Regions from separate parts of the Microbispora sitophila genome, predicted to be linked through region 1. Evidence: riboswitches for the same ligand, from Rfam matches in the RefSeq annotation. Region 1 holds a riboswitch; the other holds the start of a gene.
What was found. Region 1 has a riboswitch for cyclic di-AMP ahead of IL992_RS08495 (C40 family peptidase). Riboswitches for the same ligand answer to the same signal wherever they lie in the genome.

Region 1 (14,794 bases):
CTTGCCCGGCATCTGCGTGTGCTTCTGCACCCACATCAGGATCATGTGCGCCGAGACGAGCGCGAGCAGGATGCCCGGGATCAGCAGGATGTGGATCGAGTAGAACCGCGAGATGACGTCGTGGCCCGGGTACTCGCCGCCGAACAGGAAGAACGAGACGTAGGTGCCCACGATCGGGATCGACTGTGCGACGCCCTGGGTGATCCGCAGACCCGCGCCGGAGAGCAGGTCGTCAGGGAGGGAGTATCCGGTGAGGCCCTCGAAGAGCGCCAGCGAGAGCAGGAGGATGCCGATGATCCAGTTGAGCTCGCGCGGCTTGCGGTACGCACCGGTGAAGAAGATCCGGAGCATGTGCACGGTCATGCCGCCCACGAACAGCAGCGCCGCCCAGTGGTGGATCTGCCGCATCAGCAGACCGCCACGGACGTCGAAGCTGATGTTCAGCGCCGAAGCGTAGGCCTCCGACATCTTCACGCCGTACAGCGGGGCGTAGCTACCCGTGTACGTGACCTCGCCCATGCTCGGCTTGAACCAGAACGTCAGGAACGTACCGGTCAGCAGCAGGATGATGAACGAGTAGAGCGCGATCTCCCCCAGGAGGAACGACCAGTGGTCGGGGAAGATCTTCCTCAGGTTGCGCTTGAGGAAGTTCCCCGCGCCGATGCGGTCGTCGACGAAGGTCGAGACGCCTGCGATGGCCTTCGGGGGAGCGTTCATTTTGCGTTCTCCCTAGCTTCGGCTTCAGCGTCGCCACGCTCCCAGAAGCTGGGACCGACGGGGACCTTGAAGTCGGACTTCGCGACGAGGTAGCCCTCCTCGTCGATTCCGATGGGGAGCTGCGGCAGCGGCCGGGCGGCGGGGCCGAAGACGACCCTCGCTCCGTCCGCCGCATCGAAGGTCGACTGGTGGCACGGGCAGAGGATGTGGTGCGTCGTCTGCTCGTAGAGAGCCGCCGGGCAGCCCACGTGGGTGCAGATCTTGGAGTAGGCGACGATGCCGTCGTGCGTCCAGTTCAGGTTCGTGCCGGACTTGAGCTCCTCCGGACGGAACTTGAGCAGGATCAGCGTCGCCTTGGCCAGCGCGTTCAGGTCCTCCTCGTAGCCCTCCGGGACCACGGAGAGGATGCCGCCGGGCGAGTTGAAGTCGGCCGCGCGGATCGGCTGGCCGGAGCCCTCGACCACGAGGCGGCGCGGCTTGCCGTTCTTGGTGGGCTCGCCCCAGACGGTGTGCCTGAGCGCGGTCCCGGGGAGCGGGCCGAGGTCCTTCAGCAGCACCAGCGGGAGCAGGCCCAGCGGAGCGGCGGCCAGCAGCAGCGTGCGGCGCAGCAGCTTGTGCTTGACGAACCCGCTCTCGTCGGCGCCCTGGAGGAAGGTCTCCTTGACGTACTCACGCGTGCCGTCGTCGGAGCGCATCTCGTGGCGCTCCTGGATCAGGTTGTACTTCGGCATGATCTGCCGCACCCAGACCGTGAGGCCCGCGGCCAGCGCGAGCAGGGCCAGGGCGAGGGTGCCGCCGAGCGCGAGGTTCGACGTGGCCGTCTTGTCGATCGTGCCGACCTGGAAGATCACGTACGAGGCGATGAAGCCGGCCCCGGCCAGGAAGGTGATCAGGAACAGCAGCGCGACGAGGCGCTCGGCCTTGCGGGCCTTGACGGGGTCCTGAGGGATCACGCCGGGAACGCCCTCGGGCGCGTGGATCGGGTCGGAGTCGACGATCGGCGCGTCCGCGGGCGGCGTGCCGAGGACGCGCGTCCGCACCCGGCCGCTCTCGGGGTACTCGTTCTGCTCTGTCATGCCGCCCGTCGCTTCTTCGCTGTGATCCAGATGGAGGCCAGGATCAGGAGGCTGAGACCCACGACCCACGCTACAAGGCCCTCGGTGACGGGGCCGATACGGCCCAGACCCGAACCGCCCGGGTCGACCTGCGACCGCACGTGGGTGATGTACGCGATCATGTCGCGCTTCTGCTCCGGCGTGATCGTCGAGTCGTTGAACACCGGCATCGCCTGCGGGCCGGTGGCCATCGCCTCGTAGATCTGCGTCGGCGTCGCCGGGTTCAGCGGCGGCGCGTACTTGCCGTAGGTCAGCGCGCCGCCGGCGCCCACGAAGTTGTGGCACTGGATGCAGTTGGCGCGGAAGAGCTCGCCACCCTTGGCCGGGTCACCCTTGGCCGGGTCGACCTGCTCGGCGCTGGGCACCGTCGGGCCGCCGCCCAGCGACTGGACGTACGCCGAGAGCTGGTCGACGGCCTGGTCGGTCGCCCACTCCGCACGCGGCTTGCGCGGAGCCTGGGGACCCGCGTCGGCGGCCGGCATGCGGCCGCTGCTCACCTGGAAGTTCACGGCGGCGGCTCCGACGCCGATGAGCGTGGGAGCCTTCTTGGTGCCCTCGGCGTTCATGCCGTGGCAGCTCGCGCAGTGCGCCACGAAGAGGCTCTTGCCCTGCGCCACGTCGTCGGCCTTGCCGGACGCGATCGCGGCGTCCGCGGTGCTGCCGTTCGGCGCCGCGAGCGCGTAGCCGCCGCCGAGCAGGCCAAGCGCGAGCGCCACGACGGCGACTCGCGCGAGGGGATGGCGCCGTCGGGCGGTGATGGAGTTCACCGAAATCCCCGTTCCGATCATTTGATGATGTAGATGGTCGCGAAAAGGCCGATCCAGACCACGTCGACGAAGTGCCAGTAGTAGGACACGACGATCGCGCTGGTCTGCTGCTCATACGTCAAGCGCTTCGCGGCGTACGTGCGTCCCAGGATGAACAGGAACGCGATCAGACCACCCGTCACGTGCAAGCCATGGAAGCCCGTGGTCAGGTAGAACACCGAGTCGTACGGGGAGTGCGAGAGGACGTGGCCCTCGCGCGCCAGGTTCCCGTACTCGTAAAGCTGTCCGCCCACGAAGAAGGCGCCCATCAGGAAGCTTACGACATACCAGAATCGCAGCTTCTTGACGTCGCCTCTTTCCACAGCCCACACGCCCAGCTGGCACGTGACACTCGACAGGACCAGAACGGTCGTGTTGAAGGTCGCGAACGGGACTTCGAGGTGCGCCTCGGGCCAGTGCGTGCCCTGTCCGAGGCTGACCGACCGGATGGTGAAGTACATCGCGAACAGCGCCGCGAAGAACATGAGCTCAGAGGACAACCACACGATGGTCCCGACCTGAACCAGGTTCGGCCGGCTGGACCCGTGCGGTCTCGTCGTCGTAGTAATTGCGGATGCTGTCGCCACGCCCAGCATTATTGCGGCTCCCCAGGTCGGGTCGCCCCACGACCCCCCGCTAGGGTCCATACGCGCCCACGAAACGGGCATGTCACGGCAATCGCCCCGGGGCTGCGAGCCCTGCAGCCGCGCCGGTAGCATCACGATGACCATACCCCGCGATTCGACAGTGAGCGTGAAATGAGGGTTCTCGTCTACAGCGACGACGCAGGCACCCGGGAGAAGGTGCGGCTGGCCATCGGGCGGCGCCCCGCCGCAGACGTGCCCCTCGTCGAGATCGTCGAGTGCGCGACCCAGCCGGCCGTGATCAAGCACCTCGACTCCGGCGACATCGACGTCGCCGTCCTCGACGGTGAGGCGCAGCCGGCCGGCGGCATGGGAGTCAGCAGGCAGGCCAAGGACGAGGTGCACAACTGCCCCCCGATCCTGCTGCTCATCGCCCGCAGGGACGACCGCTGGCTGGCCAACTGGTCCCGTGCCGACGCCGTCGTCGCCCAGCCCATCGACCCGGTGGTCCTCGCCGAGGCCGTGGCCGACCTCATGCGGCGCCGCCTCAGCCTCACCCGGGCGCACTGAGCCCGGAGCACCAGACCGGGCGCACTGAGCCCGGAGCACTGAGCCCGGAGCACCAGACCGGGCGCACTGAGCCCGGAGCACCAGACCGGGCGCACTGAGCCCGGAGCACTGAGCCCGGAGCACCAGACCGGGCGCACTGAGCCCGGAGCACTGAGCCCGGAGCACCAGACCGGGCGCACTGAACCGGGTGCGCCCGGCCCGGGGCTCACGCGTCACCAGGCCCACCCGGCGGCCGGGGGTCACCGGGCTCTCGCTTCACCCAGGCACGCCGGCGACGCCCGGCCGCACCGCAAGGCCGACCCGTCGATCCGACCCCACATCGAAACCCGCGGAGCCCACCATGGACACGCGCACCACCTGGCCCTCCACGCTGAACGCCCTGCTGGCGGGCGAGAACCTGACGGCCGACGAGACGGCCTGGGTAATGGGGGAGATCATGTCGGGGGCGGCGACCCCGGCGCAGATCGCCGCCTTCGCCGTCGCCCTGCGGGCCAAGGGCGAGACCGTCGCCGAGGTGACGGGCCTCGTCCGCACCATGTTCGAGCGCGCGACCCCGCTCACGGTCGAGGGGCCGGTGGTCGACATCGTCGGCACCGGCGGCGACCGGGCGCACACCGTCAACGTCTCGACGATGGCCGCGATCGTCGCGGCGGCGGCCGGGGCCCGGGTCGTCAAGCACGGCAACAGGGCCGCCTCCTCGCTGTGCGGCGCGGCCGACGTGCTCGAGCACCTGGGCGTCGCCCTCGACCTGTCTCCGGAGACCACCGCCAGGGTCGCCGTGGAGGCTGGCATCGCCTTCTGCTTCGCGCCCGTCTACCACCCCGCGCTGCGCTTCACCGGCCCGCCGCGAAAGGAGATCGGCGTGCCGACGGTGTTCAACTTCCTCGGGCCGCTGGCCAACCCCGCGCGTCCCGCCGCCCAGGCCATCGGCGTGTTCGACGCGCGCATGCTGCCGGTCATGGCCGGGGTCTTCGCCGAGCGCGGCGTGTCGGCGCTGGTCTTCCGGGGCGACGACGGCCTGGACGAACTGTCCACCGCGGCCCCGTCGGCGGTCTTCGTCGTCCGGGACGGCACCGCGACCCAGACGACGATCGACCCGGCGGACCTCGGCATCCCCCGCTCCCAGCCGGGCGACCTGCGCGGCGGCGACGTCGAGTTCAACGCGGCGGCCGTCCGCGACCTGCTGCGCGGCAAGACCGGGCCGGTACGTGACGCGGTGCTGCTGAACGCGGCGGCCGGTCTGGTCGCCTACGACGGCCCGGGCGACGACCTGATCGGCGACCTGCGCGCCGCGTATGCCCGCGCGGGCGAGGCGGTCGACTCGGGCAGGGCCGCGCAGACCCTGGAGCGCTGGATCGAGATCAGCCGGGCGCTCGGCTCCACGGCCTGATCGCGCTCCTGGTCCGGATCGCCTCCATCGCGGGAGGGATCACGCGTCCGCCTTGATGGGGACGTGCCGGGTTCGGCCTGAGCCGTACCGTTCCCGCCATGATGCGCCTGTTCGCCCTTCGGGCCTTCCACCGCTGGGCCGCCTTGGCCCGCGGTGGGATGGCCATGCTCGCCGCCGGTCTCCGCGGTGCGCCCTTCACCGGTTCGCGCCCCGGCGCGGTCTCCCCGGAGCGGGACCGCGGCAGGGACGGACGGCAGGCTCGGGCGGAGGAGGGGAACGGCGCGGGGCCCGGGCGTCCCGCTCATTCCGCCACCGAGGACGACGTCGTCTGGGAACGCCTGCGGATCGCCTCGGAACTGCACGACCTGGTGGCCCACGACCTGAGCGTGATGACACTGGGCGTGGGAGCGGGCCGGGTGATCATGGACAAGGACCCGGAACGGGCGCGGCAGACGTTCCGCGAGGCCGAGGAGTCGGGCCGCCGGGTCCTGTCCGACCTGCGCCGGATGATGGGCCTGTTGCGCATGGACGGGCAGCGCCGCGGCCCCCAGCCGGGTCTGGGAGACCTGCCCGGGCTGATCGACGACTTCCGCGCGAGCGGGCTCGCCGTCTCGTTCACCGAGGCCGGCGCCCGGGGGAGCGGCCCCACGCTGGAGTTGTCGGCATACCGCATCGTGGAGGAGGCACTGGGCAACGCCCTGTGGTACGGCATGGCCCGCACCGCGACGGTCACGCTGCGGTGGCTGCCCGCCGTCCTTGAGGTCGTCGTCCACGACGACGGGCTGCCCCGCGACCGGCTCGTCGGCACCTGGGAGCGCGCGGCGCTGTTCGGCGGCTCGGTCGCCGCGCACCCGCTCCCCGGCGGGTTCGAGGTCCGCGTCCGGCTGCTGCGCCCGGCCTGATCCGCACGCCCGCACGCGACGTGCTCCCCCCGCCTGGCCTGCCCCGGCCTCGCCCGACCGGCCTCGTCCTGCCTGGCCTGCTGCGCCCCTGCTCCGCACTGCCTGGCCTGCTCCGCCCTGCCTGGCCGCCCGCTCCGCGTGGCCGGGCGGGATCAGTCCGCGTCGGCGAGGCCGATGGAGAAGGCCGCCTCCAGGTCGTGGCGGGAGTAGGTGCGGAAGGCGATGTGCGTCTCGGTGTGGCGCACGCCGGGCACCTTGTTGACGCGGCCGGGCACGACCTCGGCCACCTCGTCGTAGCGGCCGACCCTGACCATGGCCAGCAGGTCGAACTCGCCGGTGATCGAGTACACCTCGCTGACGCCCTCGATCTCGGCGATGGCCTCGGCGACCTCGGGGATCCTGTCGACGTCCGCCTTGATGTGGACGATCGCGGTGACCATTCGCTCTCTCCTGCTGTCTCGCGGCTCGGCTCTGTCGCCCCCGACCTTAGTGCCACTCGCGCCGCGTCACCGCAGGGGCCGTCCCTCACGGCGGTCGCCGCGCTGGTGCCGGTAGGCGCGCTCGATGCGCTCGACCAGCCGCCCCGCGCCGTACGCGGGAAGGCTCCAGGTGCCGTCGACCTGGACGAGGCGCACGCCGGGGGAGTCGAGCCAGCGCAGCACGCACTCGGTCTCCTCGGCGCTGGCGGCCGGGGTGGGGCCGGGACCGGGGACGACCGTCTCCGCCGTGGCGACCAGCGCGTCCACGTACGGCGTGGGGTGGGCGCCCCGGGGCATCACCCCGGCCGCGGCGAGCCTGCCGTGCCGGATGACGTGGATGTCCCAGCCGCCGTCGAAGGCGGGGCTGGCCGCGACCATCTGCGGGATGCCGGTCAGCGAACGCAGGCGCTGCATGCGCGCGGCTGTCCTGACGTAGGCCGCGAGCCGGTCCCTGTCGACGGCCGCCTCCTCGTATCGCTGCTCGGCCGACAGGCGCCGCATGCGCGCCTCCATCGCCGAGAAGACCGCCTCCCCGTCGAGCTCCATCGCGTGCCGGGCGCGGCGGACGTGGCGGGCGTAGCCCTCCTGGCTCTCCCGGCCCTCGCAGGGCGCGCCGCAGCGGCCGATCTCGGCGAGCGCGCAGGCGGGGCGCCGCACGCGGGCCGACAGCCGTTCGGTGCACTGACGCAGCGGCAGCGCCTCGTGCATGGCGGTCCGAGCGTCGTCGGCGGTGCGGCTGCTGCCGAACGGGCCGAGGTAGGCCGCGCCGTCGTCCTTCACCTCGCGCACGACGCTGAGCCGGGGGAACGGCTCGTCGGTCAGCTTGAGCCAGACCGCCCGCTCGGGGAAGCGGGACCGTCTGTTGTAGCGCGGCTTGGTCGCCCCGATCATCCGCAGTTCGCGGATCTCCGCCTCCAGCGCGGTGGCGCAGACGATCGTCCTGACCCGCTCGGCGATGCCGACCATCTCGCGGATGCGGGAGCGCGTCTCGCTCGCCGTGAAGTAGCTGCGCACCCGGTTGCGCAGGTTGGAGCTCTTTCCGATGTAGAGCGCCTCGCCCTTGGCGTCCTCGAAGACGTAGACGCCCGGCGCGCCGGGCACCCCGTCGGCGAGGTGGCGTTTGCGCTGCTGCTCCGGCGTGGGGGCGCGCACGAAGCCGCGCAGGTCTTCCAGCGTGTGCACGCCGAGCGACCCGACCCGCGCGATGAGGCCGTGCAGGACGTCGACCGTGGCCTGCGCGTCGGCCAGCGCCCGGTGGCAGGGCTCGGTGGAGCTGCGGAAGACCCGCGCGAGGGTGGCCAGCTTGCAGTTGGGGGTCTCGTCGCGGGTCAGCACGCGGCGCGCGAGATCGGCCGTGTCCACCACCGGGTTGGCCGGGGGCGGGTAACCGTTGACCTGGCACGCCGCTTTCAGGAACGACATGTCGAAGGGCGCGTTGTGCGCCACCAGCGCCGCCCCGGCGATGAACTCCAGGAAGCTCGGCAGCACCTCGGAGAACTTCGGCGCGGCCACGACCATCGCGTCGGTGATGCCGGTCAGCACGGAGATGAACGGCGGGATGGGGCCGCCGGGGTCGACCAGCGTGGCGAACTCGCCGATCACCTCGCCGCCGCGCACCTTCACGGCGCCGATCTCCGTGATGGCGTGCTCCGCGGGCGACCCGCCGGTGGTCTCCAGGTCGAAGACGACGAACGTCACCTCCCGCAGGGGAGTGCCGAGCTCGTCCAACGTGCCCTGTACCGCATCCACGCCCATGACCATAGAAGTCCCGACCGACAATTGCCGCCCCCGCCCTGGGCGGAGGCAAAGCGACGGTCAAGTGAGCGGCTACGCGGAGGCCGCTCCGGCCCGCCACTCACGGGCCAGCATCGCGTAGATCAGTTCGTCGCTCCACGCGCCGGCGAAGAACTCGTTCTCCACCAGGCGGGCCTCCAGGCGCATGCCGAGCCGCTCCATGAGGCGGGCGGAGGGGGTGTTGCGCGCGTCGCAGTTGCCGTGCACACGGTGCAGCCCGAGGCCCTCGAACCCGATCCGGAGGATCTCGCGGGCCGCCTCGGTGGCCAGGCCGCGGCCCTGGTACGCCGGATTGAAGACGAACCCGATCTCGCCCTGGCGGTGCTCGCGGCTGCGCAGGAACAGCGTGAGGTCACCGATCACGGGCCCGCCGCCGGCCAGCGCGGCGGCCACGCTGAGCACGTCGCCGTCCTTCCCGAGCGACGCGCAGGCGATCTTCCGGTCGAGCGCGGCCTTCGTCTCCTCCCGCGTGCGGGCGTCCCAGTAGAGGTATCTGGTCACCTCCGGCAGGGAGTGGAAGGCGTACAGGTCGTCGAGGTCGGCCTCGGTGAACGGGCGCAGGACCAGCCGGGGGGTCGTGATCGGGTACGGAGGGGTGAACACGCCGCCAAGCGTAGGGACGGGAGCCGGACGCGTGAACACGCCGCCAAGCGTAGGGACGGGAGCCGGACGCCCGCCAACGGGTTGTGCCCCGCCGCGCCCGGCCCGGTCTCGCCGCCGCCGCGAGCACGGTCACAGATCATGAACGCGACATGGACACGGTGCGACGGCCGTACCCTTGAAGGAAGACAAGAACAAGGGAGTGTCTCGCAGATCTTGCCGTGTGAGGGCGGTCCGGTGGGCGCGCCGCGAGGCTCACGCCTCGCGGACGGCGGGCATCGGGGACGTTCTCGCACTCGGGGGCGACAGCACCGCGAGGCGCCGCCGGGGCGACCGCAGTGAGCAGAAGATCTGTAGGACACGACCGAGGAGCGACGAGATGAGTTCAGCCGGAGAAGGCCTGTCTCGTCCGTTGCCCGAGCAGGTCCGTTTACACGTGGTGGAGGTCGCGGCGCAGGTGCTGGGCTCGATGCCCGCCGCGGCCGTGCCGCCGCCGTTGCGCAACATCGCCAAGTTCGACCCGCGCAAGCGCGCCCGTCTGGGCAGCGCGCCGATCGCGGCCCAGCTGGAGAACGACAAGGAGTTCCGCGAGCGGGTGGCCGAGACGGTGGAGACCGCCTGGCCCGAGCTCGTGGCGAGCCTGGCCGAGGGCACGGTGCCCCCCGCGGCCGAGCCGGTGCTGGTCGCGGCTGCGGCCTACCTGACCCGCCCGCCCGGCTGGCCGGATCTGGTCGAGCAGGCGCGGACAGACCTGGAGCAGGCCGCCGCCGCGGGCACCCAGCGGGAGCAGGCGGAGACGCGGCTGCGTGAGCAGCTCGCGGCGCAGCGCGCCTCCGCCAAGGAGGAGATCGACCGGGTGCGCGAGCAGCTCAAGGCGGCCCGCGCGGAGAACTCCGACCTGCGGCGCAAGCTGCACGACGCCCGGGAGCGGGTCAGGGCCGCCGAGGCCAGGGCGGCCGAGCTGGAGGCGGAGACGGCCGAGGCGCGGGCCAGGGTCGCGAGCGCCAACGGCGCGGCCGAGACCGAGCTGCGCCGGCTGAGGGAGCGCCTGGCGGACGCCGAGCGCCAGCTGGAGGCGAGCCGCAGGGCCGCCCGCGAGGGTCGCAGCATCGAGGACGCCCGGGTGCGGGTACTGCTGGACGCGCTCCAGGACGCCGCCGCCGGGCTGCGCAAGGAACTCGGCCTGCCCACGACGATCAGCAGGCCGGCCGACTACGTGAACGCGGTGCTGCCGGGCGAGCCGGGCGTGACGGCCGTGCCCGCGCGGGCCCTGGCCAACGACGACCCCCAGCTCCTCGACCAGCTCCTGGCCATCCCCCATCTGCACCTGATCGTCGACGGCTACAACGTGACCAAGACCGGTTATCCGTCGCTGACCCTCGCCGACCAGCGGGCCCGGCTGCTGACCGGGCTCGGCGGGCTCGCCGTGCAGACGCGGGCGGAGGTGACGTGCGTGTTCGACGGCGCCGAGCTGAACGGGCCCGTCCAGGTGTCCGCGCCGCGCGGGGTGCGGGTGATGTTCAGCGCGCCCGGGGAGATCGCCGACGACCTCATCCGCACGCTGGTGCGCGCGGAGCCGCCGGGGCGGGCCATCGCGGTGGTCTCCTCCGACCGGGAGGTGGCCGAGTCGGTGCGCCGCATGGGCGCCCGGCCGGTGCCCTCGCTCCTGCTGCTGCGCCGTCTCGGCCGCGGCTGAAGCGCCGTACGCGCGCTCCGGCCCGGCGTCGTCACCGTGAGTGATGACTGCCGCGAATACCTGCGAATAGGTTGAAGCTTCAAGATCGCCTAGATAGAGTCGCGCCGCAGGTTTCGTTGATCTAAAGGGGGCCTCAGTGCGAGGGCGTGTGCCGGTGGCCGCCAGTCTGGCCGCCGTGGTCCTGCTGACGCCGGTGACGGGCGCGCAGGCGGATCCGAAGCCCACAGTCGCGCAGGCCAAGGCGAAGTTGAACAAGCTCAACGAGCAGGCCGACAAGCTCGTGGACCGCTACAACGCGGCCAACGAGAAGTGGAAGAAGGCGAGGCAGAAGTACCTCGCGATCAACGACGACTACAAGAAGCAGAACGTCCGGGTCGAGGCGCTCCGCTCCGGGCTGGTCTCGATGGCCGTCAGCAGCTACCAGGTCGGCGAGATGGGGTCGTGGGGCGGCGTCTTCTACAGCCCCAACCCCGACGCCATGCTCAGCGGCCTCGCCACGCTCAACCACATGTCGGCCGAGCGGGCCGGGCGGCTCAGGGAGTACGAGGGCGCCATCAAGGACCTCAAGGACCGCCGCGACCAGAGCAAGGTGGTGTACAAGGAGGCCGCCGACGTCAAGAGCGAGCTCGCCGACGAGAAGGAGAAGGTCGACAAGCTCGTCAGGGAGCAGATGAAGCTGCTGCGCTCGCTCGGGACGTACAACCCCGGCAATCCCAACAGCGCCGGCGTCGTCTACACCGGGCCGGCGTCCGGCAACGCGCTGTCGGCCCTCCAGTTCGCCTACAAGCAGGTCGGCAAGCCGTACCGCTACGGGGGCACAGGACCGGACGCCTGGGACTGCTCCGGACTCGTGCAGGCCGCGTGGGCGGCGGCGGGCGTGACGCTGCCGCGGACCAGCTACGAGCAGTGGGCCTGGGGCGCGAGCCGCAGGGTCTCGCTGGACGAGCTCCAGCCGGGCGACCTGCTCTGGCACGCCGGATACGGGCATGTCGGCATCTACGCCGGCGACGGCAAGGTCGTGCACGCGCCGCAGACCGGCGATGTTGTGAAGATTGTCACACTCGCCGAGTATCACGCGATCGGAGCCGTCCGTCCCTGAGGGCCAGGCCGTCTCTGTGATCTTTGTGCCTTTTGTGACTTGTGTGACCTGGTTTAGCCGTTGTTGCCGAGATTGTGAGCAGAGTCACACTTAGCCCTTTGCGATGCGGGTAAGCTGCGGTTTCTTCTCCGCCGCCTTCGTTATCCGATCTTTATCCGGCTGGAGGACTTTGCCGAACGCGGCGAGTCCTCGGTAGCTTCTGGGCCGCGGCGAGCACGCCTCGCCGCCGCGCTCCCGGTCCGGCCGGCCGGTCGCGCAGTCATCCACCGTCACCGGCGCTCTCCATCACCCTCCCCCTCGCGGGATCCCCCGGCGCCGGTGGCCTGCCGAGTCCGTGCAGTCAGGAGGCACGGAGCCGGGGAACCATCGACCTTCACGCGAAGGTCCGGGGTGAATCGGCGCATCGCGCGCCGTAGGGCGACTTCCCCGCCCGAACCCGTCAGCTAACCCGGTAGGCGTGAGCGGAAGACCCGAGGAGAGATCCTGTCTACCACCCCCGCTAGCCTGTCCCGTCTTGCCCGAATTGCCCTTGGTGGTGCCGCTTTGACGGCATCCGTAGGGGTCGCCGGTGCACAGCCGGCGGCGGCCGACACGGTGACGGTCACGGTCGTCAAGACGGCCACAGCCACGAAGACGGCCACGGCGAAGAGCGCGAACAGCGCCGCCCGCAAGGCCGCCGCGAAGAAGCAGCAGACCAAGAAGCGCGCCGCCAAGCGGAAGGTCACCAGGGCCGCGCTCCAGCGGGCCAAGGCCCAGCGCGCGGTGAAGGTGGCCGAGAAGCAGATCGGCGACCCCTACCGCTACGGAGCCACGGGACCGGGCGCGTTCGACTGCTCGGGCCTGGTCCAGTACGCCTGGCGCAAGGCGGGCGTACGGCTGCCGCGCACGACGTGGTCCATCCGCAGCGCGGTCAGGAAGAAGGTGTCCTGGGGGAACTTCAAGCCCGGTGACCTGATCTTCACCAGCGGCGGCGGCCACGTCGGCATGTACGTCGGGCACGGCAAGATGATCCACGCTCCGCACAGCGGCACGCGGGTCCGGATCGACAAGCTGGACGCCTACCGGAGGAGCACCTTCGTGGGTGCCGTCCGCCCCGGCGTCTGACGGGCACCGGTCACCAGCCCCCTCGACCGGCGCCGTCCTCACGGCCCCGTCCACCTCGCCGAGGTGGACGGGGCCGTGACACGTGCTGGCTAGCATGCACGGCGTGACTGCCACGAGCGGCGTGCCCGGGGGCGTGCCCGGCGTGCGCGCCGAGGCCGATCGGCGCCGGCCTGAAGTTCCGCCCCACGGGGTCGGCCGGATCGCGGCCGTGGCCGCCGCGCTGGCCGCGCTGCTCGCCGGGCCCGCCGCCGCGGCGCCGCCCGACCCGCTGCTCGCCCTGCGGCTGGATGCCCGGGCCGCCGTACGGGAGCAACCGAGCATGTGGACCGGCGCCTCCGTCGCCCGCGGCGAGCGCGCCGTCGTCGTCGGGTCGCCCCGGCCGCTGGTCGCCGAGATCGCCGCGCTGGCCGATCGCGCGGGCCGTACGGTGACGAGGATCTGGGGCGGGTACGGCGGCGCGGTGGTCCTCGTGCCGCGCACCGAGGAGCAGGCCGCCGTGCTGGCCGCGCCGGCGAAGGTGGACGGCCTGGCGGCCGTGGCCACCGGCGGCCGCGTGATCGTGCAGCCGGCCGCGTTCGCCCGCCTGTCCGCGACCGGCCGCCTGGTCGTCGTGACCCACGAGCTGACGCACGTGGCGACCGCCGGTGGCCGCGCCGTGCCGATGTGGCTCATGGAGGGCTTCGCCGACTACGTGGGCTACCTGGACAGCGGGCTGCCGGTCCGTGCGGTCGCCGCCGAGCTGGCCGCCGACGTGGCGGCCGGGAGGGCGGCGCTGAACGCCCTGCCGGGGCCCGCCGACTTCGCCGCCAGGCCCGCCCAGGCGTACGAGGAGGCGTGGCTGGCCTGCCGCTACATCGCCGCCAGGTTCGGCGAGCGGAGGCTGGTCGCCCTCTACCGCGCCGCGCTGCGCGAGGAGATCGGCGCCGCCCTACGGGAGGTGCTCGGGCTGACCGCCGACGGCCTGACCCGCGAATGGCGGTCGTACGCGCGTGAGCGGCTCGCCCGTTCCTGATCACGACAGGGCGCCCGATCTCCACAGGGCGCCTGATTTGCGCAGGGCGCCTGATTTGCACAGCGCGACGGTGGCGGCCGTGGCTGCGACAATGCGTTCCCGGGCGGCGCGCGGGCGGACCGCGCGACCACGCCGGCAGCGGGGGTGAGGATGACGAAGCGGACGCTGATCGTCACGAACGACTTCCCGCCCAGACCGGGCGGCATCCAGGCGTTCGTGCACGGCCTCGCCTCGCGCAGGCCGCCCGGCTCTGTGGTCGTGTACGCCCCGCGCTGGAAGGGATGCGAGGAGTTCGACGCCCGCCAGCCGTACGAGGTGGTCCGTCATCCCTCCTCGCTGATGCTGCCGACGCGCTCGGTGGCGAGAAGGGCGGCGGAACTCGTCGAGGACGGCGCCACCGTCGTCTTCGGGGCGGCGGCGCCGCTGGGGCTGCTCGCCCCCGTCCTGCGCGCCGCGGGCGCGGCCAGGATCGTCATGCTGACCCACGGGCACGAGGCGTCGTGGGCCCGCCTGCCGGGCGCGCGCGCCCTGCTGCGCCGCATCGGGGCGGGGGCCGACGTCGTGACCTACCTCGGCGACTACACGCGCCGCCGGATCGCCCGGGTCGTCCCCGCCTCCAGGCTCGTACGGCTCGCGCCCGGCGTGGACACCGCCGCCTTCCACCCGGGGGCGGGCGGCGACCGGGTCCGCACGTCGCTCGGCCTGGGCGACCGGCCGGTGGTCGTGTGCGTCTCCCGGCTGGTGCCGCGCAAGGGCCAGGACGTGCTGCTGCGGGCCTGGCCGCTCGTCCTGCGGCGGGTTCCCGGCGCGGTCCTGCTCCTGGTCGGCGGCGGCCCCCTCCGGCGGTCGCTGGAGCGTACGGCCGCCCGGGCCGGCCTGACCGGCTCGGTGGTCGTCACCGGGTCCGTCCCCTGGGCGTCCCTCCC
Region 2 (14,794 bases), on a different contig from region 1:
CCCCGCGACACGTGTGATGAGACTATCGCACTGCTAATCCGATTTAGCAAACCTGAGTCCTGGGGCGTCCGGTGTGCGCCGGCGAGTCCCCGAGCAATCAAGGAGACGCAGATGTCGCGTCGAATTCGCTGGAGCGGGGCCGTACTCACGGTCGTGGTGGGAGGGGCGCTGGCGGGCTGCGGGGCGCCCGGCGGCGACGCCCCTCAGCCGGAGGCCACCAGCGCGTCCCTGGCGGCCGCGCCGACCTGCGGGACGGCGCCGGTCACGCTCAACGCCTATATCGAGACCGGCTTCCCCCTGCCGAAGGAGCTCAGCACCGAGTTCTCCAAGCAGCATCCGAACGTGAAGTGGAACATCCGCGAGGACCAGTTCGCGGTGATCACGCAGAACGCGCCGCGCGTCCTCGCCGACGATCCGCCGGACCTGATGCGGCTTCCCCAGGTGTCGGAGCTGGTGAAGAACAACCTGCTGAAGAACCTCGACGGCTACGCGAAGGCGTTCGGCTGGGACGCCTGGCCGGCCTCCCAGCTGGAGCAGATGCGGATGGCCCCCGGCGGGAAGACCCGCGGCGAAGGGTCGCTGTACGCCATGGGGCTGAACTTCAGCATGACCGGCGTGTTCTACAACAAGAAGCTCGCGGACAAGATCGGGATGTCGTCCCCGCCGGCCACCCTGGCCGAACTGGACGACGCGCTCGCGAAGGCCAAGAGCGCGGGCATCACCCCGATCGCCCAGTTCAACGGCGGAGCGACCGGCGGTCTCGCCTTCCCGCTGCAGGACCTCATGGCCGCGTACGGTCCCTCCGGGCCGATCAACGACTGGATCTATCAGAAGCCGGGCGCCACGATCGACACCCCCTCCAACCTGCAGGCGACGCGGCACCTGGAGAAGTGGATTAAGGCCGGGTACTTCTGGAAGGACGTCAACGCCGTCGACTACGCGACGATGATGAGCCGCTTCATCAAGGGCGAGGGCCTGTTCATGTTCAACGGCGACTGGGAGTCGGGGAACCTCGACAAGCAGATGCCGGGCGACGTGGGCTTCTTCCTGATGCCGCCGGCGCAGCAGGGCGGCAAGCAGGCCGCGATGTCGGCGCCCCTCGCCTTCGGGATCAGCTCCAGGGCGAAGAACGCCGACTGCGCGGCGTTCTTCCTCAACTGGGTGGCGACCGACCCGAAGGCGCGTGAGATCGGCGTGAAGGTCGGCGGGTCGCACCCGATGGGCCCGGCGGACGCCCCCATGCCGGAGGTGACGAAGGGCACGGTCACAGCGAGCACCCTGGAGGCAGGGGCGAAGATCGCCGAGGACAACGGCGCGATGGACTTCATCGCCAACGCCACCGGCGCGATCTACGCCAAGAGCTGGACCCCCCAGTTGCAGAAGCTGGTGGCCGGGCAGCAGACCCCCGAGGCGCTGCTGAAGTCGGTGCAGAGCGACTACACGAGCCAGGTCGGGGGGAGCTGAGCACCGATGACACGGCCGACTCCCGACAGCGCGGTCGATCCCCCTGCGACCCGCCCCGGCCGGGCAGCCGTGACGAGGAAGCGGAGCCCCGCCCGCGCGGCGGGGCTCCGCACGCCGAGTTGGGTCGGCTGGCTCTTCGTGGCTCCGGCACTCGGCGTCTACGCGGTCTTCGTACTGCGCCCGATCGCGCTCACCGTCCAGTACTCGATGTACCGATGGGACGGCATCGGCCCGTCCACCTGGGCCGGACTGGGCAACTACGTCAGGGTGTTCACCGACCCCGACCTGTTCGCCTCCATCCTCAACGCGGTCAAGCTGATCGTCTTCTTCAGCGTGATCCCGGTCGTGCTGGGCCTGGTGATCGCCTCGACGATCCGCCGGATCGCCACGAGCCGGCTCGCGCTGGTGGCGCGGACGATCCTGTTCCTGCCGCAGGTCATCCCGCTCGTCGCCGCCGGCATCGCCTGGAGCTGGCTGCTGTCGTCGAACGGACTGGTCAACCAGCTGCTCACGTACGCCGGACTCGGCGGCGTGGCACGCGCGTGGCTGGGCGACTTCTCCACGGCCCTGCCGGCGGTCGGCGTGATCGGGGCGTGGGTGCTGCTCGGCCTGTGCACGATCCTTCTCCTGTCCGGCATGAGCAAGATCGACCCGGCGCTGTACGAGGCGGCCCGGATGGACGGAGCAGGGCCGCTGCGCGAGTTCGTCTCGATCACCGTGCCCAGCCTGCGGCAGGAGATCGGCGTCTGCGTCACGGTGACCGTGATCGCGGCTCTGGCGAGCTTCGACATCGTCTACGTCTCCACGCAGGGCGGACCGGGGAACGCGACCATGGTCCCCGGGCTGGAGATCTACTACCTCGCCTTCTCCGAGCGGCAGGTGGGCATGGCGTCCGCACTGGCCGTCGTGCTCATGGTGCTCGTCCTCCTCGTCGCCCTTCCCATCCAGTGGCTCACCAAGGACAGGTCCTCATGATCGTCGGACGTCGGGAGACCTGGACAGGAAGGCTGCTGCTCGTCCTGCTGATGGCGGTCACGCTCATGCCGTTCGCCAGCCTGTTCGTCACCGCCCTGCACCCGTCCGGCAGCTACCCCTCAGGCCTGGAGTGGCCGCGCGATCCGCAGTGGGGCAACTTCGTCAAGGCGTTCCAGGCCGCGCGGATGATCGAGCTGGTGAAATCGAGCACGCTCATCGTGCTCGGCGTGGTTCCGGTCTCGCTGCTCCTCGGGACGCTGGCGGGTTTCGCCATCGGTCACCTGCGGATGGCGGGACGGAATCTGGTGTTCCTCGCGTTCGTGCTCGGGCTGACGCTGCCGTTCGAGGGCATCATCACGCCGCTGTACTACCAGGTGCGCGACATGGGGCTGCTGAACACCCGGTGGGCCATCATCCTGCCGCTCATCGGGCTGTTCATGCCGTTCGCGGTCTTCTGGATGCGGGCGCACTTCGTCAACATGCCCGACGAGCTGTCCGAGGGCGCGCGGATGGACGGTGCGAACGTGTGGCAGCTCTTCTGGCGCATCCACGTCCCGCTGGCCATGCCGGCGCTGTCGTCCCTGGCCATCCTGTTGTTCCTGTGGACCTGGAACCAGTTCCTCCTGGCGATCGTCCTCGTCGACGACCCGCTGAAGCGGACGATGTCCGGGGCCCTGGGCGCCTTCCAGGGGCAGTGGGGAACCGACATGCCGCTGCTGTGCGCGGGGTCGCTGCTGATCCTGACCCCCACGCTCGTGATCTTCCTCATCTTCCAGCGCCGTTTCGTCACGGCTCTGCTCCAGGGCTCCCTGAAGGGGTGACGCGCATGGACGGAGCCGCCCCGTTCTACGGGGGGATCGAAGCGGGCGGGACGAAGTGGGTGTGCGCGGTCGCCGACGCCGGGGGAGGCCTTCTCTCGACCGAAGTGATCCCCACGAGTACGCCGGAGACGACCATCCGCGCCGCGGTGCGGTTCTTCGGGGACCATCGACCGCTCGCCGCGCTCGGGATCGGCACCTTCGGCCCGGTGGATGTGCGACCGGGCTCGCCGACGTACGGCCGCGTCCTGGCCACGCCCAAGCCGGGCTGGTCGAACGTCGACGTCGTCTCCCCTCTGCGCGCCGCGCTCGGCGTACCCGTCCGCCTGGACACGGACGTCAACGCCGCGGCGCTGGGGGAATGGCGCCGGGGAGCGGGCGCGGGCCTCGGCACGTTCGCCTACATGACCGTGGGCACCGGCGTCGGCGTGGGTGTGGTGGTGAACGACGGGCTCCTGCACGGACTTCTGCACCCTGAGTTCGGCCACATCCGCGTCCCCCACGACCCGGTCAGGGACCCGTTCGCGGGGAGCTGTCCGTTCCACGGCGACTGCCTGGAAGGGCTCGCGTCGGGTGAGGCGATGCGCCTTCGGTGGGGGCGCCCCGCCGAGCGTCTGGACGACCCGTCGGCCTGGGAACTCGAGGCCGAGTACGTCGCCCTCGCCGTCATGAACCTGACCTACGCGCTGTCGCCCGAGCGGATCGTCGTGGGTGGGGGCGTCGCCAAGCACCCCGCGCTGCTGCCGGCTGTGCGGGCGCGGCTGCTCGCCCTCGCCGCCGGCTACCCGGGGGCGCCGGTGCCCGTCGGCCCCGCGGCGATGGACGAGTACGTCACCGGCCCATCTCTCGGCGACCGCTCGGGAGTGGTCGGAGCCGTGGAACTCGCACGCGCGGTGGGGCCCGCGCCGAATTCATCCGTTTTCCGTGACGCGCCGGGAAACGCCCCGCGCGACTGAGTTGGAGGTTCTTCGAATGGCTCCATGGGGGCGGCGAGACGGCACGCCCGGACCGGAGATCCGGTCCGGCGCGTACGAGGCGCTCGCCGGCGGACGGCGACGTGACAGGGGAACCGCGTGAACGGCGAGCCCGCGCGCTGGACGCGGCGGCACCTCGCCGAGCCGACCGGCGGTGCGGCGACGACGGCACCGGTCATCGGCCTTCCGGCGCCGCCGCGCGTGCTGCCCCACGACGACGTCTGGGATCTGTGGCCGATCCAGGAGGAGGACGGCTCGACGTCCGTGGTGCGGGGCCGCGAGTTGTGGATGGCGCTTTCCGCGCCCGCCCTCGGCCACCCCGAGGAGCGTCACGACCGCGCCCGCCTCCGGCTGCTCGCCAGGGATGGCGACGGCTGGACCGACCTCGGCCACGCCTTCGCCGACGGCGCCTCGCCGGGCAGCCGCGAATGGTCGGGATCGGCGGTCCGCAGACCGGACGGCACGGTGTCGGTGTTCTACACGGCGGCGGGCCGGCGAGGGGAGGCCCGCCCGACGTTCGCCCAGACCGTCGTCGAGGCCCGCGCCCGGCTGGTGACCGAGGGCGGCCGGGTCCTGCTGGAACAGGCCGCCGAGCACCGGGAGGTCCTCCGCTCGGACGGCGTGACGTACCTGCCGGCCGACGACATCGAGGGAGGACCAGGGCGGATCAGGGCATTCCGCGATCCCGGCTGGTTCCGCGACCCGGCCGACGGGCGCGAGTATCTGCTCGTCGCGGCGTCCGTCGCCCCGTCCGCCGACGCGGACCACGCCTTCATGGGTGCGGTGGCCCTCGCCGCCGCAGGGCCGGATGGCTGGTCGTTGCGGCCGCCCCTCCTCGTGGCCGAGGGGGTCAACCACGAGATCGAACGGCCGCACATCGTGGTGTACCGGTCGTCGTACTACCTCTTCTTCTCCACACACCGTCACTCGTTCCACCCGCCGGGGAGCGCGCCCACGGGGCTCTACGGCTTCGTCGCCCCCAGCCTCACCGGGCCTTACACGCCGCTCAACGGCTCGGGGCTCGTGCTGCGCAACCCCGCGGAAGAGCCCGACCAGGCGTACGCCTGGCTGGTTCTGCCCGACCTGAAGGTCGTGAGCTTCCTCAACTACCGCTCCGTCGGAGGGCCGGATCCGTGGAAGGCCGGGCCCGCCGAGGCGAGGGGCGCCTTCGGCGGGACGATCGCGCCGGTTCTCGAACTCACCCTGCGCGAAGCCGCCACCTCTGTGGTCGTTCCCGTGTCCACGGGAGCAGGGCGTTGAGCACGTCGCGCGGCGCGGCGGCGGGAGTGCTCGGGGCGGCCGCCGTCGCGGCCTCGGTGGCGGCGTCGGTGGCGCGTCGTCACCACACGCTGTCGGCCGTCGCGCCGGAGCTGAGGACACCGGCGCTGTGGCTGCCGCTCCCGGTCACCGGCAGGCTGAGCCTGACCCTCGCCCGGCGGCTTTCACGCCGCACGACGCACCCGGTCGCCGGGGTGGCGGTCACGCGGCACGATGTCCCCGGCGGACGGGACGCCTTCGTGTACGAGTCGCCGGGCCGCCGGCGCCCCGGCGGGGCGCTGTTGTGGATCCACGGGGGTGGCACGATTCTCGGCCACCCCGAGAGCGACCACGAACTGTGCAGCCGCATCGCCCGCGACCTGCGGATCGTGGTGGTGAGCGCACGCTACCGGCTCGCTCCGGAGCATCCCTTCCCGGACGGGTTCGACGACTGCTTCGCCGCGCTGCGCTGGCTGCACGACGCCGCCCCCGCACTCGGCGTGGACGGTGCGCGCGTCGCGGTGGGCGGAGCGAGCGCCGGCGGCGGACTGGCGGCCTCGGTCGTGCAGAAGGCGCACGATCACGGGCTTCCGGTGGCGTTCCAGATGCTCCTCTATCCCATGCTGGACGACCGTACGGCCCTGGTGCGCGACCATCGGGGACGCGGCAGGATCGGGTGGACGCCGCGCTCCAACACGTACGCCTGGACCTGCTATCTCGGTCGTGGGTCGCGCGTCGCCGAACCCCTCGTCTACGCCGCGGCGGGCCGCCGTGAGGATCTCCGCGGCCTACCGCCCGCGTGGATCGGCGTCGGGGACCTCGACCTGTTCTACTCGGAGAACCTGCGCTACGCCGAACGGCTCAGGGCGGCCGGTGTGCCGGTCGACCTCGTCGTCGAGCCCGGCATGTACCACGGCGCCGACTTCGACCACCACGCGACCGTGCCGTCCATGCGCGCGTTCCGCCAGGGCATGCTCGACGCTCTGGCCGCCGGGCTCACGCTCGGCCCGGCGACCGGGCGGTCATGAGGGAGCAACGGCACCAGCGCGTTCGTCAGGTGCTCTCGATCGGATCGGAGGCCTGCCCGTCGTTCTCCTCGTGTGAGGCCTTGTGGTGTGAGGCCGGCACCACGAGCTGTTCGGCGCCCTTGTCACGAGTCACCCAGAGATAGACCAGCGCGCCGACGAACAGCACGATCGAGGTCCACTGGTTGATCCGCAGCCCCAGGAGCGTCACCGCGTGGTCCACTCCGCCCACCGGGTCGATCCGCAGCCCCTCGATCCAGAACCGCCCGAACGTGTAGCCGGCGACGTAGAGGGCGAAGAGGCGACCGTGGCGCAGCGTGAACCGCCTGCCGGCCAGGATCAGTCCGAACCCGAGTGCCGCGTCCCACAGCGACTCGTACAGGAACGTCGGGTGGTAGAGCACGCCTGGCTCGCCGCCGTGCGCCTGGTCGATCTCCAGGCCCCACGGCAACGTGGTCGGACTGCCGTACAGCTCCTGGTTGAACCAGTTGCCCCAGCGGGCGATGGCCTGCCCGAACGCGATGCCGGGCGCGACCGTGTCGGCCACGGCGCCCAGAGACAATCCCCGGCGGCGGCAGGCCAGCCACACGCCCACGCCTCCCAGGGCGACCGCGCCCCAGATGCTGAGCCCGCCTTCCCAGATGAACAGCGCCCGGTAGGGCTCCTTGATCGCGCGCGGGCCGAAGTAGGTCTGCCAGTCGGTGATGACGTGGTAGAGGCGTGCGCCGATCAGGCCGAAGATGACTGCGGGGACCGCGATGTCGCTGATCCCGCCCTTCTCGCCGCCCTGGGCGCGCCAGCGGCGCTCGCTGAGCCAGGTGCCGAAGACGATCGCGAGGATGAAGCACAATGCGTAGGCCCGGATCGGAACGAATCCGAGATACCAGACCCCTTGGGAAGGGCTGGGAATCGAGGCAAGGGGCATGCCGGTGAGGCTAGTCAGCGTGAGGCCACTTGGCCGCCTTGGTGACCTGATCGCAAACCTTCCGCGACATGACGCCTACGCCGGGAGGGCCCGGGGGTGGAGTCCGGCCGGACGCCACCCCCGGTGATCCTCGTCGATCAGGCGATGACGCAGGGGCTTCCGTTGAGGGTGAACGCGGTGGGCTTGGCGGCGTTGCCGGTGTGGGTGGCCTGGAAGCCGATCTCAGTGGAGGCTCCGGGCGCCAGCGTGCCGTTGTAACTGACGTTTGTCGCCGTGACCTGTCCGCTGGTGGGGGAGTAGGTGGCGTTCCATCCGTTGGTGATGGTCTGTCCGCCGGGCAGGGCGAAGGTCAGCGACCAGCCGTTGATGGTGGAAGCGCCGGTGTTGGTGATGGTGAGGTTCTCCGTCAGCCCGTTGTTCCAGGCGTTCACGGTGGCGCTGACGCGGCAGGCGCCCGAACCGCCGCTGGGCGACGGTGACGGGGAAGGCGACGACGACGGGGACGACGACGGGGACGGGGACTGGGAGGGCGAGGGGGAGGGAGACGTCGACGGACCGGACTGGAACTGCGTGAAGAACTTCCACACCTCTCCCGAAGTCCAGGTCCTGGCACCGCTGGTGGAGGTGGACCCGTCGTTCGGGGAGGGGGTGTGATCCCCGTCGAACGCGGCCCACACGACCGGGTATCCGGCCCGGCACCCCGAGTAGGCGGTGATGATGTGCGTCAGGCTGCCCTGCGCCGGCTCCCGCGGAGTCATGGGGGTGCAGCCGTTGTTCGTGACGAACCTGTCACGCAGTGACCGTCCCTGCGAGATGTTGAGCACCGAGTCATGGGTGCCGTGGATTCCCATGTACGCGACCGGCTGGGTGCCGCCGTTGCACCCGCTGAGCTGCGCGCCGGAGTAGACCGCGACCGCACGGAAGACCGTCGGCCGGGCACACGCGACCGCGAAGCTCATCGCGCCGCCGTAGCTCCATCCCATGGCGAAGCGCTGCGTCGTGTCGACACAGAGATCGCCCTCGACCCGCTTCAGCACGTCGTCGGTGAAGGTCAGGTCTTCACCGTTGGTGTTGCCCCAGCCATTGTTGATGCCCTGGGGCGCGATGAAGATCGTGCTGTTGTTCGAAAGTTGCTTGAGCCCGTAGTAGGACCAGACGGCTCCGTCCGATCCGCCCGTGTCGACAATCTGGGCGGTGCCGTTCAACCAGTGGTACGCGAAGATCAATCGGTAGGGGTGGTTGTTGTCGTAGTTGTCGGGAATCCTCAGGATCCAGGTGCGATTCTTGCCGCTGGTCGTGATCGTTTGTGAACCGCTTCTCAGCGTCGGGGTCTTGCCGCATCCGGCGGTCGCCGCTGCGACGGCGCTGATCGAGGACGGCGTGGTCGCGCCGAGGCTGTCGCTCAGTGCCATACGTCCCGTGGTCAGGACGAGAAGTGCGGCGGCCGCGATGGCGGTAAAGATGGATCTCTGTCTCAACTTCACGCAACTCCTTTTGCCGTTCGAAAATCGACATGCGTCGATAGGGAAGCCATTTGTTTTTCCTTCACCCGGTGGATCGTCCGCAGTCGGCATGTGGATGCCGGCCGTGCGGCCTCCCCGGACGGATTCGAACGCTAAGTGAGCCCACCGTCAGTCGACCCGCAGGAGCGCGGCGACCGACCATCGTCGGCGCGCGCGTGCTCGCCTTCCCTCCTGCTGCAGAAGAGCATGGCGAGTTCAGATGCCCGTTAGCGCTGGCATGGCGTTCGCCGGAATCTGCCGATCCCGATCAGTTCCGTCTGGCGTTGAGCCAGCAGACATGTTAACGCTAACAGTGACGGGGGCGGCCAAATGCTCCTCTCTGCCGGGCGACTGGAGGTGGTGGCGAAGCGGAGCAAATATGAAGTCATGAGATCTGTCAAGAATTTCGCCTTCTCCTCGGGAGTCCCTCGCCGGTAACCGTCCATTCCCGCGGTTCTGACCAGGAAAGAAGCAGCGGCTGCCGTTGCCGCCGGGATGAAATTTTCATCGTCGGCGCCTCGGCTACTCCGGAGACGAGGCCGCCATTCGGCGCGGTGCCGTTTCCGTCATCCCATCGCCGAACGGCTGGGCGTTTGGCATCACCCGGTGGCGCCGATCGTCGGCATTTGTCGCCTGGAAAACACCTGGACGATTTTGGCGCGGGCGGTCGAACGAGGGGCGGTGTCGCGTCGTCAGCGGGCGAACTTCTCGATGGCGGCCGGGCTGACCGGAGTGAAGAAGTTGACGAGGTTCCCGTCGGGGTCGCGGAACAGGAGAGACCGGTTGCCCCAGGGCATCGTCGTGGGCTCGTTGACGAACTCCTCGACGAAGCCGACCAGGTTCTGATGCACGCCGTCCACGTCGTCGACGAGGAACTCGATGATCACGCTGCGGTTGCCGGCAGGCCGGGCGGCGCCGGGGGCGAAGAGCGGGACGGTGCGGGTGCTGCCGATCGCGAGGGTGGCGGAGGCGGTCCTGAGCTCGGCGAAGTCCTCGCTGGACCAACTGGCCCGCACTCCCGTGGCTCGCTCGTAGAAGTCGACGAGGCGCGCGACGTCGCCCGTGATGATGCGGATCGATACGAAGTCCATGGTGATCTCCCTGGTTCGTGGGGGTGTCCTCCCGCGGCACACTAGAGCGAATACCGGACAGAAACCGCCCAGTATTTTCACTAGATTGTTGTGACGTGGCTCGACCTACTCATCGCGTGCTCACACTGCTGGAGCTTCTGCAGTCGGGCGGCATCCGGACCATGGCCGAGCTCGCCGACCGGCTCGGCGTCGACGAGCGCACCGTGCGGCGATACGTGGACCACCTGATCGACCTCGACGTGCCCGTCGAGTCCGTGCGCGGCCGCTACGGCGGGTATCGGCTCGCCCCCGGATATCGCATGCCTCCGCTCATGCTGAGCGACGACGAAGCGCTCGCCGTGCTGCTCGGCCTGGTCGCCGGCCGCCGGTCAGGGTTGACGACGACGACGGGCACGGCGAGTGAGACGGCGGCGGCCAAGATCCGGCGGGTCCTGCCCGAGCGGCTCGCCCGCAGGCTCGGCACCGTGCTCGAATCCCTCGCCTTCACGGCTCCGCCCGGCGAGTTCGCCGCCCCGGAGACCGCGGTCCTGCTCTCCGTCGCCGATGCCGTGCGTCATCACCGGCCGATCTCGATCAGGTACACCGCCGCCGACGGCCGGCGCAGCGAACGCACGCTGCATCCGTACGGGCTCGTCGCCCATTCGGGCCGGTGGTACGTCACGGGTGCGGATCCCGAGATCGGCGAGGATCGGACCTTCCGGCTGGATCGCATCGCGGACGCGAGGACCCTGCCCGGTTCGTTCGAGCCGCCCGCCGGGCTCGATCCGGCGCAGCACGTCCTGTCGGGGTTCGCCAAGGCTCGGTATCGGCATGAAGTGGTCCTGCGAATGCAGGGAACGGTCGAGCAGATCCGCGCCCGGCTTCCCGCCGGCGTCGCGACCGTGGAGGAGTCCCCGTCCACGGAAGGCGCGGATCCCGAGACCGAGGGCTGGCTCCGCGTCGAGGTGCGGGCGGAGCGGCTCGACTGGTTGCCTCCGGTGCTCGCGTCGCTCGACCGGCCGTTCGTCATCGAGCGACCGGACGAGCTCCGCGGTCTCGTCGTCGCGCTCGCGGAGCGGCTCGCGGCCTCCGCCCGCAAGGTCCCGCCCCCGCCGGGCACAGGCTGAAGCGCAGCGCTTGCAGGAGAGTGGGGACGTCGACGCGCCTCAGTCGACGGAGCAGTTTGGGGTCGTTGCGCCTCATCGCGGATGGCGCGTAGTCCGATCGGCAGAGATGCCCTTGGCGGCGGCACGCCCAGGGACATCTCCGCCGAGGATGTATCCGCGGCCCCGGGGTCAGACGCCGGGGCGTACGGCGGTGAGGAAGCTGCTCCTCCAGTAGCCGTTGAGCTTGTCGACGCTGACCACCGCGCCGCTGTGGGGGGCGCTGATCACCTTTTTGTGCCCTATGTACATGCCCACGTGGCCGCCGCCACTGGTGAAGATGAGGTCGCCGGGCTTGAGATGCGCCAGGGAGACCTTCTTCTTGACGGCGCTGAGCATCGACCACGTCGTGCGCGGGAGCTTGACGCCGGCCTTGCGCCAGGCGAACTGGACGAGCCCGGAGCAGTCGAACGCCCGTGGGCCCGTGGCGCCCCATATGTACGGATCGCCGAGGTGCCTTTTCGCCACCTTGATGGCGTGCTCGGCCTTCTCCTGCTGGAGAGCGGACTTGGTGACCTTCGTGTTCGCGGAGTCATCCGCCGTGGACGCCGCGGGGGCCGCGCCGTTGTACGGGGTGGTCACCGTGGCGGGGGGCTCGGGTGGGATGACCGTCGAGGCCGTTGGCGGGGCTGCCACCGCCCCCGACGCGGCGGCCGCGGGGAGCGCGCTCAAGGCTCCTACGGAGGCGGTGAGTGCTGCGCTACTGATCGTGACGCAGGCGATGCGGAGCAGAGTGGTGGAGTTGGTAGACAGGGGATCTCTCCCTAGGGTCTTCCGCTTGTGCCTACCGGGTTAGCTGACGGATTCGGGCGGGGAAGTCGCCCTACGACGCTGACGCGCCGATTCACCCCAGACCTTCGTCGAAGGTCGATTGGTTCCCCGGCTCCGGGCCTCCTTGCTGCACGGATTCGGCATCACCGGCGCCCAGGGGGGCGGGAGGGCGTGGCGACGGTGACAGTGGATGGTCGATTTCGAACACCGGCCGGGTTCGTAACGGCGGCGTCACGTGGACCCCGTCGTAGGGCAAGGAAACTACCAACTTGCCCCATATTGTCGCAAAGGCCCCAAACGGGTAAGGATCGCGTAAAAAGGATCAAAAGCCCAAAACCGCAGGTCAAGGAGTGTCTGCACGGCGGGGAGTGTGATGCGCGTCACACGCGTCGAGCGCTTTGCGGGCCGTCAACGCACGCGCGTATAGCCAGCGAACGGCGCGCCGGAACGACCTGGCCGACGTCTCCTGTGAGTCGTACGTGCTGAGGTTGGGCAGGGAGGGGATGTCGGCCGCCTAGTCGGCGGGCAGGCCGTTGCGGCGGGCCAGAGTGCCCAGGGTGCTTCGCAGCGCCTCCGTCTCCTCGGGGCTGAGGCCGGCGGTCAGTTCCGTGTCGAGTTCGGCCGCCGCCGCGGCGCATGTGGCCAGCAGCTCCCGGCCCTCGCCGGTGAGCGCGAGTGTCTGCCTGCGGCGGTCCAGGGGATCGCGTTCACGTCGTACGGCGCCGAGCTCCTCCAGCCGGTCGGCGAGCGACACCACCAGGCTGGGTGCCACGTTCATGAGCTTGGCGATGTCGAGCTGAGAGGTCGCCGTTCCGGACTCCAGCAGCGCCAGCAACCCCACGTGTTTGGGCTTGAGGCCGTGGTCGGCCAGGCGTGCCGAGAACCGCTCGGTCATGACGGCCCCCAGCGTGCCGAGCCGGAAGGCCAGCGTGGAGGTCAGCTTGACATCGTTCATGCCCATAATGCTACCGTCTCAATATCATTCAAACTATGAACGATTAGGAGTCAGAACGGTGCTGAATCCCGCCTCCGTCCACGTCGTGTTCGCCGACCTCCAGGACGGCATCGTCGACGTCAGTGCCACCAATCCGGCCTCGTCCGTCCGCCGCGCGGCCAGGGTTCTGAACGGACTCGTCACAGCCCTCGGCATACCGTTCACCGTCTCTGCCGCACCTCGCCCGGGCGGCCCGGTGATGATCGAGGAGGTGCCGGACGGTGAGCCGTACGTGCGCACCGGACCGTCCTGCTGGGACGACGCCGTCTGGCGTGAGGCCGTCCTGGCCGCGGGCCGTCCCACCCTGGTGATCTGCGGGGTGACGACGGAGATCGTGGTGCTGCGCACCGCCCTCGACGCGCTCACGCACGGCCTCGGCGTACAGGTCCTGGTAGACGCCTGCGGAGGCGTCACCGCCCGCACCGAAGACGCCGCCCTGCGGCAGATCGAGGCCGCGGGCGGCGTGGTGACCTCCGTGGCGGGTTTCGCCGCCGACATGGTGCGCGACTTCACCACACCCACCGGTCGGCGGGTGATCACCGCCCTGCACGAACTGGTATGACTCGCCGACCCTGGCCGTCGATCGCCCCGGCTCGCGCAGCGCTGGTCTCCCTACGGCTTCACGAGGGCCGTGGTCACTACTTCGGCGGTTTCGGCAGGCCCGTACGGTCTCCCGGGACATTCCGTCCGAGCCGTACGACGACCGTGTCCGAGCCGGGATCGACCTGGACGACCTGACCGCCGAAACCCAGTGCCCAGTGCATGTCGTGAGGTGCGCCGTCGACCAGGCGCCGGCGCGGGGCGGCGGAACTCCGCTCTCGCGTGCTGGGCTTCAGCGGGTCGACGACGGGACCGCGGGCGTTCATCCACCACAGGTAGCCGTACGCGGCGTTCAGCTTCTGCGACGGCCGGCCGGTCGCCGCCTCGCCCAGACGTCCCCGGGGGCCGCGTCCTGGGCGAGACCGACGGCGAAGCCGGTGCGACCGGCGGCCCGTACGAGGCGGCGGTAGTCGGTGTCGACATCCCAGTGCCGGCCGGAGACGTTGGTCAGGATGTCCTTGATAGTGACGTCTGCGGAGGGGGTGCCCGCCCATTCGGGGACGTACTCAGACACCTTGTCGTCGATGGAAAGCCTGCCCTCCGCTTCGGCGATGCCGACCAGGGTGCCGGCGTAGGACTTGGTCGCGGAGAAAACCTCCTGGCTGGTGGTCGTGTCGGTGCCGTTCCAGTGCCAGTCGGCCACGAGTCGCCCATGCCGGATCACGACCAGGCAGTTCGCGCCTCTCCTCCCGGCATCGAGAGCGATCTTCTCCAACCCGGCGCGATCGAAACCGGCGTCATCCGGGCTGATGCGACGCCATTCCGCTCCCGGATAGACGGTCGTGGCGGGACGGAGGGTGGCCGACGGAGTGGGAAGACCTGTCCGCGTCTGCGGTGGTGTGGTCTGGGACCCGGCCGAGCACGCCGAGCCGAAGGCGGCGGCTGCGAGAGTCGGCGTCAGGACGCCCCGCGCGATGAGGGACTTCGCTCCCCCGCATGCTCACCTCTCCGCCTTCGGCCACTCCTACCGGTTCACCGTATGGCGATTTCAGCCGGTCAGCGCGTACGCCAGAAGGTGCCGTCGGCCGAGGGGTCGTCGGGGTCGCCCTGCGGCACGGTGAACCCCGCACCCCACACCGTCGCCGTCCCGGGCCTGCGCGCGATCGAGAACAGAGCGGCGTCGGTGCCGGCCTTCCGGGGGAGCGGAGTGCTCCGCCAGGCCGAACCCGTGACGTGCCACAGGGTGGGGTTCCAGCTGCCCTGCACGACCCACACGCCGCCCTTGCCGTCGGGCTCCACCTCCGTGTACGGCTGGG

Region 2: linked by a shared signal. The riboswitch ahead of IL992_RS24920 (C40 family peptidase) and the one ahead of IL992_RS08495 (C40 family peptidase) in region 1 are both predicted to bind cyclic di-AMP.

Annotation. Positions count from the first base shown of each region.
Region 1 covers NZ_JADBGC010000004.1:84,040-98,833, forward strand. Annotated here, with positions in the region: gene qcrB (cytochrome bc1 complex cytochrome b subunit) at 1-717, opposite strand, end outside; gene qcrA (cytochrome bc1 complex Rieske iron-sulfur subunit) at 714-1,793, opposite strand; gene qcrC (cytochrome bc1 complex diheme cytochrome c subunit) at 1,790-2,599, opposite strand; gene ctaE (aa3-type cytochrome oxidase subunit III) at 2,617-3,285, opposite strand; gene IL992_RS08455 (response regulator transcription factor) at 3,397-3,792, shown strand; gene trpD (anthranilate phosphoribosyltransferase) at 4,133-5,182, shown strand; gene IL992_RS08465 (sensor histidine kinase) at 5,281-6,084, shown strand; gene IL992_RS08470 (Lrp/AsnC family transcriptional regulator) at 6,237-6,524, opposite strand; gene IL992_RS08475 (DEDD exonuclease domain-containing protein) at 6,591-8,312, opposite strand; gene IL992_RS08480 (GNAT family N-acetyltransferase) at 8,391-8,960, opposite strand; gene IL992_RS08485 (NYN domain-containing protein) at 9,337-10,653, shown strand; gene IL992_RS08490 (C40 family peptidase) at 10,790-11,752, shown strand; cyclic di-AMP (ydaO/yuaA leader) riboswitch at 12,067-12,221, shown strand; gene IL992_RS08495 (C40 family peptidase) at 12,296-12,856, shown strand; gene IL992_RS08500 (gluzincin family metallopeptidase) at 12,960-13,868, shown strand; gene IL992_RS08505 (glycosyltransferase family 4 protein) at 14,019-14,794, shown strand, end outside.
Region 2 covers NZ_JADBGC010000013.1:269,498-284,291, reverse strand. Annotated here, with positions in the region: gene IL992_RS24970 (ABC transporter substrate-binding protein) at 112-1,464, shown strand; gene IL992_RS24965 (carbohydrate ABC transporter permease) at 1,471-2,439, shown strand; gene IL992_RS24960 (carbohydrate ABC transporter permease) at 2,436-3,260, shown strand; gene IL992_RS24955 (ROK family protein) at 3,266-4,213, shown strand; gene IL992_RS24950 (glycoside hydrolase family 68 protein) at 4,331-5,491, shown strand; gene IL992_RS24945 (alpha/beta hydrolase) at 5,488-6,516, shown strand; gene lgt (prolipoprotein diacylglyceryl transferase) at 6,542-7,438, opposite strand; gene IL992_RS24935 (cellulose binding domain-containing protein) at 7,576-8,916, opposite strand; gene IL992_RS24930 (VOC family protein) at 9,633-10,031, opposite strand; gene IL992_RS24925 (helix-turn-helix transcriptional regulator) at 10,148-11,137, shown strand; gene IL992_RS24920 (C40 family peptidase) at 11,306-11,845, opposite strand; cyclic di-AMP (ydaO/yuaA leader) riboswitch at 11,940-12,097, opposite strand; gene IL992_RS24915 (MarR family winged helix-turn-helix transcriptional regulator) at 12,459-12,899, opposite strand; gene IL992_RS24910 (isochorismatase family protein) at 12,958-13,500, shown strand; gene IL992_RS24905 (hypothetical protein) at 13,577-13,804, opposite strand; gene IL992_RS24900 (serine hydrolase) at 13,831-14,253, opposite strand; gene IL992_RS24895 (hypothetical protein) at 14,535-14,794, opposite strand, start outside.